One region of the Pseudobacillus badius genome, then DNA from elsewhere that is predicted to be linked to it. Evidence: riboswitches for the same ligand, from Rfam matches in the RefSeq annotation. Region 1 holds a riboswitch; each other region holds the start of a gene.
What was found. A riboswitch is a leader RNA that binds a small molecule or an ion and turns the genes downstream of it on or off. The one in region 1 is predicted to bind cyclic di-GMP.
Positions count from the first base shown of each region.

Region 2: it holds a riboswitch for cyclic di-GMP, as region 1 does, so the genes downstream of both, B1A98_RS15785 (anti-repressor SinI family protein) here and B1A98_RS15405 (hypothetical protein) in region 1, are expected to answer to the same signal.
Region 3: it holds a riboswitch for cyclic di-GMP, as region 1 does, so the genes downstream of both, B1A98_RS19360 (sensor domain-containing protein) here and B1A98_RS15405 (hypothetical protein) in region 1, are expected to answer to the same signal.

Region 1 covers NZ_MWMM01000011.1:71,190-74,332, forward strand. The annotation lists gene B1A98_RS15400 (glycerol dehydrogenase) at 1-599, opposite strand, end outside; gene B1A98_RS15405 (hypothetical protein) at 847-1,410, opposite strand; cyclic di-GMP riboswitch class I at 1,436-1,520, opposite strand; gene B1A98_RS15410 (mandelate racemase/muconate lactonizing enzyme family protein) at 1,806-2,912, opposite strand; gene B1A98_RS15415 (M20 metallopeptidase family protein) at 2,963-3,143, opposite strand, start outside.
Region 2 covers NZ_MWMM01000012.1:52,006-55,148, forward strand. The annotation lists gene thiC (phosphomethylpyrimidine synthase ThiC) at 1-862, shown strand, start outside; gene B1A98_RS15780 (hypothetical protein) at 880-1,047, shown strand; cyclic di-GMP riboswitch class I at 1,631-1,716, shown strand; gene B1A98_RS15785 (anti-repressor SinI family protein) at 1,733-1,867, shown strand; gene B1A98_RS15790 (3-hydroxyacyl-CoA dehydrogenase/enoyl-CoA hydratase family protein) at 2,168-3,143, shown strand, end outside.
Region 3 covers NZ_MWMM01000029.1:3,109-6,251, forward strand. The annotation lists gene B1A98_RS19355 (cupin domain-containing protein) at 1-424, opposite strand, end outside; cyclic di-GMP riboswitch class II at 952-1,035, shown strand; gene B1A98_RS19360 (sensor domain-containing protein) at 1,154-3,143, shown strand, end outside.

The sequences.
Region 1 (3,143 bases):
AGAGACGGTTTCAAATTAACCAGGTTGTCCCCGTTTTTGCGGTAACATGCCCGTGCTTCGAAATAAGTAGCAAGCGCATCACCGATGCCAGCTACGAAGAAACGGGTCGGCGCCGCTGCTAAAATGGCGGTATCCGCTAATACAACGTCCGGATTGGACGGTAAAAATAAGTAGCGGTCAAATGAACCATCTGTATTGTAAATAACAGAAAGGGCTGTACACGGTGCGTCTGTTGAAGCGATTGTCGGGAAAATGACTACGGGCAAATGCTCGTAGTAGGCAGCTGCTTTCGCCGTATCTAATGTTTTTCCGCCGCCGATGCCGACGATTACATTTGCGCCAGAGCTTCTCACTGCTTCCCGGTGCCGGTCAATTTCTTCCTGGGTAATTTCTAAATTAAACTTAGCAAATTCACTCTTATGCCCTGCCTCTTCAAAGGATTGGCTGGCTTCTTGACTGGCGCGCTCAAGAATGAATTCATCACAAATGACATAAGCGTGGTCCCCGTATGTTTTTGTATATGTACATAATTCCTTCAACAGGTGCTGCCCTACGATAAATTTCTTGGGGGATGTAATAGACTTTACTGATTTTGACATTTAAAACAATCTCCTTTAGTTGGATTTTTCAGCTTATTATTTGCTGTAAACAATTTAATTATAGCTAATTTAGCGCCGATTTGCTTCTAAATTGCCTGTCAAATGTCACGATGAAGGTCTATGTTTTGGGTATATATACCTGTTTTTCATTTCGCTTTAATGAAAAATCATATATTTTTGCTCTTTCCGCACTAATAAACAAAAAAGAGGCTGCACGGGGCAGCCTCTTTTTTGTTATACATCGATATTATGAAACCTTTGTTTCTTCTGGTGCAGGAGTTTTATCTTCTTCTTTAGGAGTTTCTGTTTTTAGTGCTGTTGCTTGCTCGACAAGTGATTTTAAGCGTTTGATCTCGTCGTTAGCCAATTTTTGCAGCTCTTGAGATTTCGCTGTTAACGCTTCATAATCAGCCTTATTCTTTTTATCTTTTTTCTTAGATGCAGCGATTTGTTTGTCGATCGCGCGTAATTTATTGATTTCAGCTTTTAGTTTTCCAGCATAGCTGTTGTACTTTTTATTTGCAATTGCTTTTGTTAATGCAGCCTCAGCTTGTCCTTCTTGGTTCACGCCAAAGTCAGCATTTATCGCTTTTGTGATTTTGTTAATTGCTGCTTCAGAAGCGTTTAAGCGCTTTTCAATGGCTTTTCCTTGCTGTGATTTAATTACCGCTTTTTTCTTTTGCTCTTTTTTCTTCACTGCTTGTGTTTTTGCCTTCTCTGGCTCCTGAGCACTTACTAAAGAAACCGATGATGTAACTAGCGTAAACGCCAATAAACTTGCTGCTGCTTTTGAATACCAATTCTTTTTCATTCCCATACTTCCTCCTCAATTGGGTAACGGTAGCTGGCTAGCCTGGATCGCGATCTGTAGCCCCTATAGCTTTGTGACATCAGGTTTCCCTGACTGTACCACGGCTTCATCATACAACAAAATTTTTAGCGGAAAAAGCAGTTTTTATCAAATTTTGAAGTTTTAACATATGTATAATTTGCGTAATATTTAAGGGATGATTGCCCTTTTTCTAAGATATTCCGCTATAGAGATTTTACGGTAATAAAAGGAGTATTTATCCTTGGGAAAGATCTCTTTCTGCTTATCTTTAGAAAATTCCAATAAAAAAGCCGGCAGCCAGTATACGTTTAATCGGTTCACTGGCTGCCGGCTTTTTATTTCTATAGATAAAATATGTCTCTGTTTGTAAGAAATTATTGAATATAACAAGAAAAACGTGTAATACTTTTGAGATATTCCTCGTCTACTTCCAAGCCCAGGCCTGGCGCATCGCTAAGTTGAATCACGTCCCCGTCGTAAGTTACAGCGGCAACGTCCCGTGAAAACATGAGCGGTCCCACCATTTCATTGGTTTCAATGATGGATCTGCTCATAGCCAGGTGCGCACCAGCCATGGTGCCGATGGCTGATTCCACCATGGACCCGACTTGGCAAGGCATTTCTGCCGCTTCAGCTAAATTGGCTAAGGCTAGAGCCGGATAGATTCCGCCCGATTTCATCAATTTGATGTTCAGCATATCCGCCGCCCGCATGCCGATGACATTCACTAAGTCTTGAATATTATGAACCCCTTCGTCCACCATCACTTTCTGCGGGGAAACCGCCCGAATTTCTTTAAGAGATCTTAAATCATGGGCCTTTACCGGCTGCTCGTACCAATCCACATTGCAGTCAGCTGTTTCACGAATCACTTTTAGTGTATCAATTCTGTTCCATCCTTGGTTGGCGTCCACGCGAAGCTGAGTCACCTCGCCAATGGCTTGTCTTACAGCTTGAATCCGCTGAATATCCATCGTCGCATTTGTGCCTACTTTAATCTTAATGTTTCGGAACCCTGCTTCCACATAACGTTGGGCGTCCGCTGCCATTTCCTCGGGTTCTTTAATGCTAATGACTTGAGGAACTTGCAATTCTTCGTGCGCTTTTCCGCCAATTAACTGATAAACCGGCTGCCCGGTGATTTTTCCCATTAAATCGTACAAGGCGATGTCCAGCGCTGCTTTGGCTGAAGGAACACCGTCGATTTTGCCGTTAAACTTTTTGTGAATGCGGTCAATGGCAAAGGGGCTTTCATTAATAAGCAGCGGAGCCAGTTCGTGCTGGATAACCTGATAGGTGCTTTCCCATGTTTCCCCTGTCACATTTTGGTCAGGCACTGCTTCTCCCCAGCCGATTACTCCCTCGTCTGTTTCGAGTTTGGTAATAATGGTCGGCATATCATCTAGTTGAACATATGAAATAATAAAAGGTTCCTTCAGCAGCAAGCGTGCCGCAAACACTTCCACTTTTTTAATCTTCATGAGCTTTTCCGTCCTTCCGCTTACAGCTCCTCATCAAGAGGAGTTGTTGATCACTGGTAATGCTTAATAATTTCAATAAATAATTGAATGGCATCAGGAAATACCTCTTCATCAAGGTCGAATCTTGGATGGTGATGCGGGTAGCGGCTTTTTTCGCCGCCGATGCCTACGAAGATAAAGGCACCCGGTCTTTCTTGTAAATAAAAAGAAAAATCTTCGCCGCCCATGACA
Region 2 (3,143 bases), on a different contig from region 1:
GCGTATGACAGGGATCGTTTCCCGCGGCGGTTCGATTATGGCGCAATGGTGTTTATATCATCATCAAGAAAACTTTTTGTATACTCACTTTGAAGAAATTTGTGAAATTATGAAAGCGTATGATATTTCCTTTTCCCTTGGAGATGGATTGCGCCCTGGGTCGATTGCCGATGCAAACGATGAAGCGCAGTTTGCTGAATTAGAAACACTTGGAGAGCTGACGAAGATCGCTTGGGAGCATGATGTTCAAGTGATGGTAGAAGGTCCTGGCCATGTGCCGATGCACCTGATTAAAGAAAATATGGATAAGCAGCTGGAGGTTTGCCAAGAGGCGCCATTTTATACGCTCGGCCCGCTGACAACCGATATTGCTCCGGGCTATGATCATATTACTTCAGCTATCGGAGCAGCGATGATTGGCTGGTACGGCACGGCAATGCTCTGTTATGTCACACCGAAAGAGCATTTAGGCTTGCCTAATCGGGATGATGTGCGCACAGGTGTGGTGACTTATAAAATTGCGGCCCACGCCGCCGACCTGGCTAAAGGGCACCCCGGGGCTCATAAAAGGGATGACGCCCTGTCAAAAGCGCGATTTGAATTTCGCTGGAAAGACCAATTTAACTTATCGCTCGATCCTGAACGCGCGCTGGAATATCATGATGAGACGTTGCCTGCCGAAGGGGCAAAAACGGCCCATTTCTGTTCCATGTGCGGTCCGAAATTTTGCAGCATGAGAATTTCTCAAGATATCCGTAACTATGCAAAAGAAAACAAACTGGATACAAACGAAGCAATCAGAAAGGGAATGGAAGAAAAAGCAGAGGAATTTAAGCAAGCCGGCAGCAAGGTGTATCAGTAACTGCGGGAGGAATGGCCATGAATGTCCATAAAATTGAAGAAGAGATAAATCAATTAAAAACAAAGCTTCTATTCTTGCAGAATCGCCTGCAATTCATCCAGCAAAACTGTGATCATCAATTTCAGGGAAACCAATACTATGAAACTTGTGTTAAGTGCAGAAAAGTGAATGTTCTCTATTATTAAATGCAGAAAAGTGAATGTTCTCTATTATTAAATGAGCGGCCGGAGATTTCCGGCCGCTTTGTTTGCAAAGGGGGGCCATGCTGGTGGGCAACCGCATGGCCGTTGTGCATATTATTTTTTCCGATGACAGAACAGCAACGGGACAAGTAAGCTGTTCATGCTTTTATCATATTCCAATTGAGAATGAATGTCAACTATAATTGATAATGATTTTCAAATTCAAGTAAAATTCCTATAGGAGTCAAGAACTGTAAAGATAATGGGCTAGAATAGGGGGTATTTCTTCTTAGCAATGTATATTAACTATTTCCCGGGAAACCGACAATAATATAGAAGAGCTGACAAGCTATTAGCGAAAGATGTATAACGAAAAATAATGCGCTTTCAATAAATAATACGGTAAAATTAGACTATAAAAAATAGATGCTGTCAGTAGTTTATATTGATTTCACATTCGTTCACCATAGAGAGAAAAGCGAGTGAATAGGAACTTTAGACAGAACAGAGCGAGAAAAGTGCAAGCCTGCAGAGAAAGCGATAAAAAAGCAACCAGGTTCTTGAACAGAGCCTAAAAATAAAGAATCTATGAAAAAGGCAAACTTATTGAAAAATAAGGACGCAAAGCCACAGGTCTAAGGTGAATATCACTAAGATGGCTGGGTTGCCTGTATTAGGGGGTAAAGTAATGCAGGAAGGTCAATTTATTGATCAGGAATGGGTAGATTTAATATGGGAGGCGAAAAAGCTAGGTATTTCAATTGAAGAGATTAAAGAATTTTTAAGTAATGGCGACTTGCTTGCAGGGCTGTTGATGCTATGAATGGTTGAATGACTGAATAAAGGTATGGGCATGTCGCTTTCGAGATTTTGTCAGAAGAAAAGATATCAGAGCAGCGGACATTCATATAATGGGGCGATATGTATGTTGGTGATTTAAGTTGTTGCTTGGGGTTTTTAGCAACAGCTTTTATTTTGTTAAGGAATATTTTATTTTAAACTCAATAAAGTTTGAAAATTTTCATTTTTCCTTCTTTACCCGTTGCACCAAATGAAGTGTTGAGTTATATTAGTAATATAAATAATGAATGAGTATTCATTCAAAAGATGCAAGGGGGAAAAAATGTTGGTTCAGCATATTCAAAAAGCCGCTGTTTTAGGATCAGGAGTAATGGGTTCAGGCATTGCTGCTCATTTGGCGAATATCGGCATCCCGACTTTATTATTAGATATTATTCCGCGCGAGCTTACAAAAGAAGAGGAAAAAAAAGGTTTAACGCTCAACGACGCAGAGGTCAGAAATAAATTGGCTGCGCACGCGTTAAAAAAGTTATTGAAACAAAAGCCTGCCCCGCTGACATCTAAAGAAAATATACAGTTGATTACAGCAGGGAACCTAGAGGACCATGCGGAGCAATTAAAAGATGTAGATTGGATTATTGAAGTAGTAGTAGAGAATTTGCAAGTGAAAAAACAGTTATTTGAAAAGGTTGAAAGATACCGCAAGCCGGGAAGCATTGTCAGTTCCAATACTTCAGGAATATCTATTGAAGCTATGGCAGAAGGGCGGTCTGAAGAATTCCGCCGTCATTTTCTTGGCACTCACTTTTTTAATCCGCCGCGGTATTTAAAACTGCTTGAAGTAATTCCGACAAAAGAAACAGATCCGCAGGTGCTCGACTATATGAAGCAATTTGGTGAGGATGTACTCGGCAAAGGAGTTGTCGTCGCTAAGGATACCCCGAATTTTATTGCTAACCGTATCGGCACATACGGCTTGCTGAAAACCGTTCAAGAAATGCTGACTTCGGGCCTTTCCGCCGGGGAAGTAGATTCGATCACAGGCCCTTTGATCGGCCGTCCGAAAAGTGCAACATTCCGCACGCTTGATGTCGTCGGTATTGATACATTTATTCATGTGGCCAACAACGTCTATGAGCAAGTAGAAGGGGAAGAAAAGCAAGTGTTTGATGTGCCGGTATTCATGAAGAAGATGCGTGATAACGGCTGGATTGGCGCAAAAAGCGGGCAGGGCTTCTTTAAGAAAGAAGGCAAGTCCATCTTGGAGATTAATCCAGAAACACTGGAATATCATGAAC
Region 3 (3,143 bases), on a different contig from region 1:
GCCATGTTCCAGCGGGTATCATTATGGCGGAATCATCATAGACACACTTTTGAAAGTTTAAATTACCTTTAGTCTCTCCTATTTGAACGATACCTTGGCCTTGCTCGATACGTAAGAATTGGTCAACGTCAGGGTGCATTTCCAAACCAATATCTTCGCCAACATTGAGACTCATCAAAGTAACTTGTAAATGTGTTCCTGTCCATAAAGCAGTACGATACGTATTGTTTTGCTTCGTTGCTTCATTGATATTCGCGACAAATGGTTTTGGTCCAAAATCTGTTCTCAAAGTACTTCCAACACCGTTGGGAGAACGAAAAGAATTAAATCTGTTTACATATACCCCATTAGGAGAAGTCCAGTTAACAGATTGTCTTGGATAGTTATACATTGGTACACCAACATAATAAGAATATGGATTCATATAAGAAGCATGGTACACTTTTCTCAATCCCTTTACAGTTTGTTAAATTATTCTATGCGCTTGTTAAGGGAATGTACTTAGAGTAAGGTGGCTGATTTAAAGAAAGTATTTATTAGTGTCTCATATGACCTGTCTCAAAAGTTTTATCGCTGTTAAACCATTCATTGTTAACCCTGTAAGTAGCTTAGCGTTGTAAATCCGCATTTTCGAGATCAGACCCCAAGAAGAACTTTATTTGATAGACGTGAAATTTTATTGCAATGAAAATGGTGGAGTTAGTTGCTGAAAGGCAAAGGTCGTTGTACTTCAACTAACGGGTACGATTGTGGAGCGAAAAATTAGAAAATGATCAAACTTTATTTTAAAGTAGCAATATTACCATAATCTTTTTAGTACTGAACCTATCAAGAGGGAGAGAGTATTTTGCTTCTTCTGTATTTTTCATTTTTTATTGACTGTTTAGGCTAAAAGAACTATCATATTCGTAAAGAATTATTCAACTAAGCCATTTACTATTAAATATAATAGTCATATAGAGAAGCAATGAAAAGCCATTTATATCTGGGCACTTGAATGGCTTGGAGCGACTAGTGCAACCGACTCTTTTTTAAAGAGTCGGTTTTTTGTCGGATTTTATTTAACCTAAACATTATATATTTCATAGAGCGGGAGGAAAATAAATTGAAAAAAGCACCTGCTACACCGGACCTTTCTGAACTTTCTCACTTAATGGAGCCATTAGATGAAAAAAATAAACCAATTGAAGCCTTGTTAAAAGAGTTAAAAGATGTCAAATATGCACTGGATCAGTCTTCTATCATTGCCATCACTGATCAAAAGGGAAGGATCTTTTATGTAAATGACCAGTTCTGTAAAATCTCCAAATATAGCCGAGAAGAATTAATAGGTCAAGATCATCGTATTTTAAATTCAGGCTACCATTCTGGGGAATTTTTCAAACAAATGTGGGCTACAATTGGGTCAGGAGAAATCTGGAGGGGAGAGGTGCGGAATAGAGCGAAGGATGGTTCTTTTTACTGGGTAGATACGACGATTGTTCCTTTTTTAAATGATCAGGGAAAGCCGTATCAATATGTGTCGATCCGAAATGATATCAGTCTTCGAAAGAAAATGGAAGAAGAAATGCGAAGAAGCGAGGAGAAATACCGTTTAATTACGGAAAACTCAGCTGACTTGATTTCAATTATTGACAAAGAAGGAAACTTTCAATATATTTCTCCTTCTCATGTAACAATACTGGGGCATGACATGTCTGAACTAAAGTCTAACCCGCTCTTCAAGTGGATTCATGAAGAAGATCAAAAGATTTTATACACTGAATTAAGATTACTAGCTAAAAAGAAAAAAATGTCTTCGCAAATAGAGTTTCGTATTAGAACGAGCAGAAATCAGTATAAGGATATGGAAACAAGAATTAGTCCCATTATGAACGAGGACAGAAAAGTAAAAGATTTCGTGCTCATCATGAGAGACATAACCGATCGGAAAAAGTCGGAAAAAATGATTTATCATTTAGCCTATCATGATACTTTGACCGATCTGCCGAACCGTAGATTATTTATGAAGCATTTGCGGCAGGAGATTAAGAAAGCAAAAAGTTCCTCTTCTCAGCTTGCTGTGATGTTTATTGATTTAGATCGATTCAAATTTGTGAATGATTCATGGGGGCATGAGAATGGCGATTTTATTTTAACTAAAGCAGCCGAGCGTATTAAAAAGTCACTTCGTTCAACGGATTTAGTTGCCCGGTTAGGCGGCGATGAATTCACTGTCCTGCTAAAAGGCATATCCAATGTAGAAGAACTGGAGCGGCTGGTGAAACGGATTCATTTAGACTTCCAAAAACCGTTAGAAATCGCCGGCCAGCTGTATACACCTTCCTGTAGTATCGGTATTGCGATCTTTCCACAAGACGGAGCGGAAGCTGATGAACTGTTGAGCAAAGCAGATACCGCTCTTTATTTTGTAAAAGAACGAGGCCGGAACGGATATGCCTTTTTCGAAGCAAAAATGGAAGAAAAATCATTGGAGCGTATTTTATTGGAGAATGAGTTGAGAAAAGCGATTCAGCTTGAGCAGTTTCATATTGATTACCAACCGAAGATAGATCTTTCAAAAAACAAATTAATTGGAATGGAAGCGCTCGTGCGTTGGAATCATCCAGAACTGGGGAAGATTTCTCCCAATAAATTTATTCCCTTGGCTGAAGAAACGGGATTAATTCTCCCTTTAGGGGAATGGGTACTGCGCCGTGGGTGCGAACAAAATAAAGAATGGCAAGATAAAGGTTATACTCCGCTAAAGATATCCATCAATTTGTCTGCGCGCCAAATCTCGTACCCTGATATTGTAAGGAAAATTGAAGAGATTCTAATAGAAACCAAATTGGAACCGGAATGGCTTGAGCTTGAAGTGACAGAAAGTATATTTGTTAATATTGAAAATGCAATAACTGTTTTACAACAACTTAGAGATTTGGGGGTTCATATTTCTATTGATGACTTTGGAACAGGGTACAGTTCATTTAGCTATATTAAGCACTTACCTGTCGATACGCTGAAAATTGATGCTTCGTTCATTCGGGATATTCATCAAAATAAGGAAAGTCAGGCAATTGTGCAAGCTGTCCTGACTCTCTCGCAAACCCTTGGTATCAATGTGATTGCAGAAGGGGTTGAAAATCAGAGACAGCTAGACG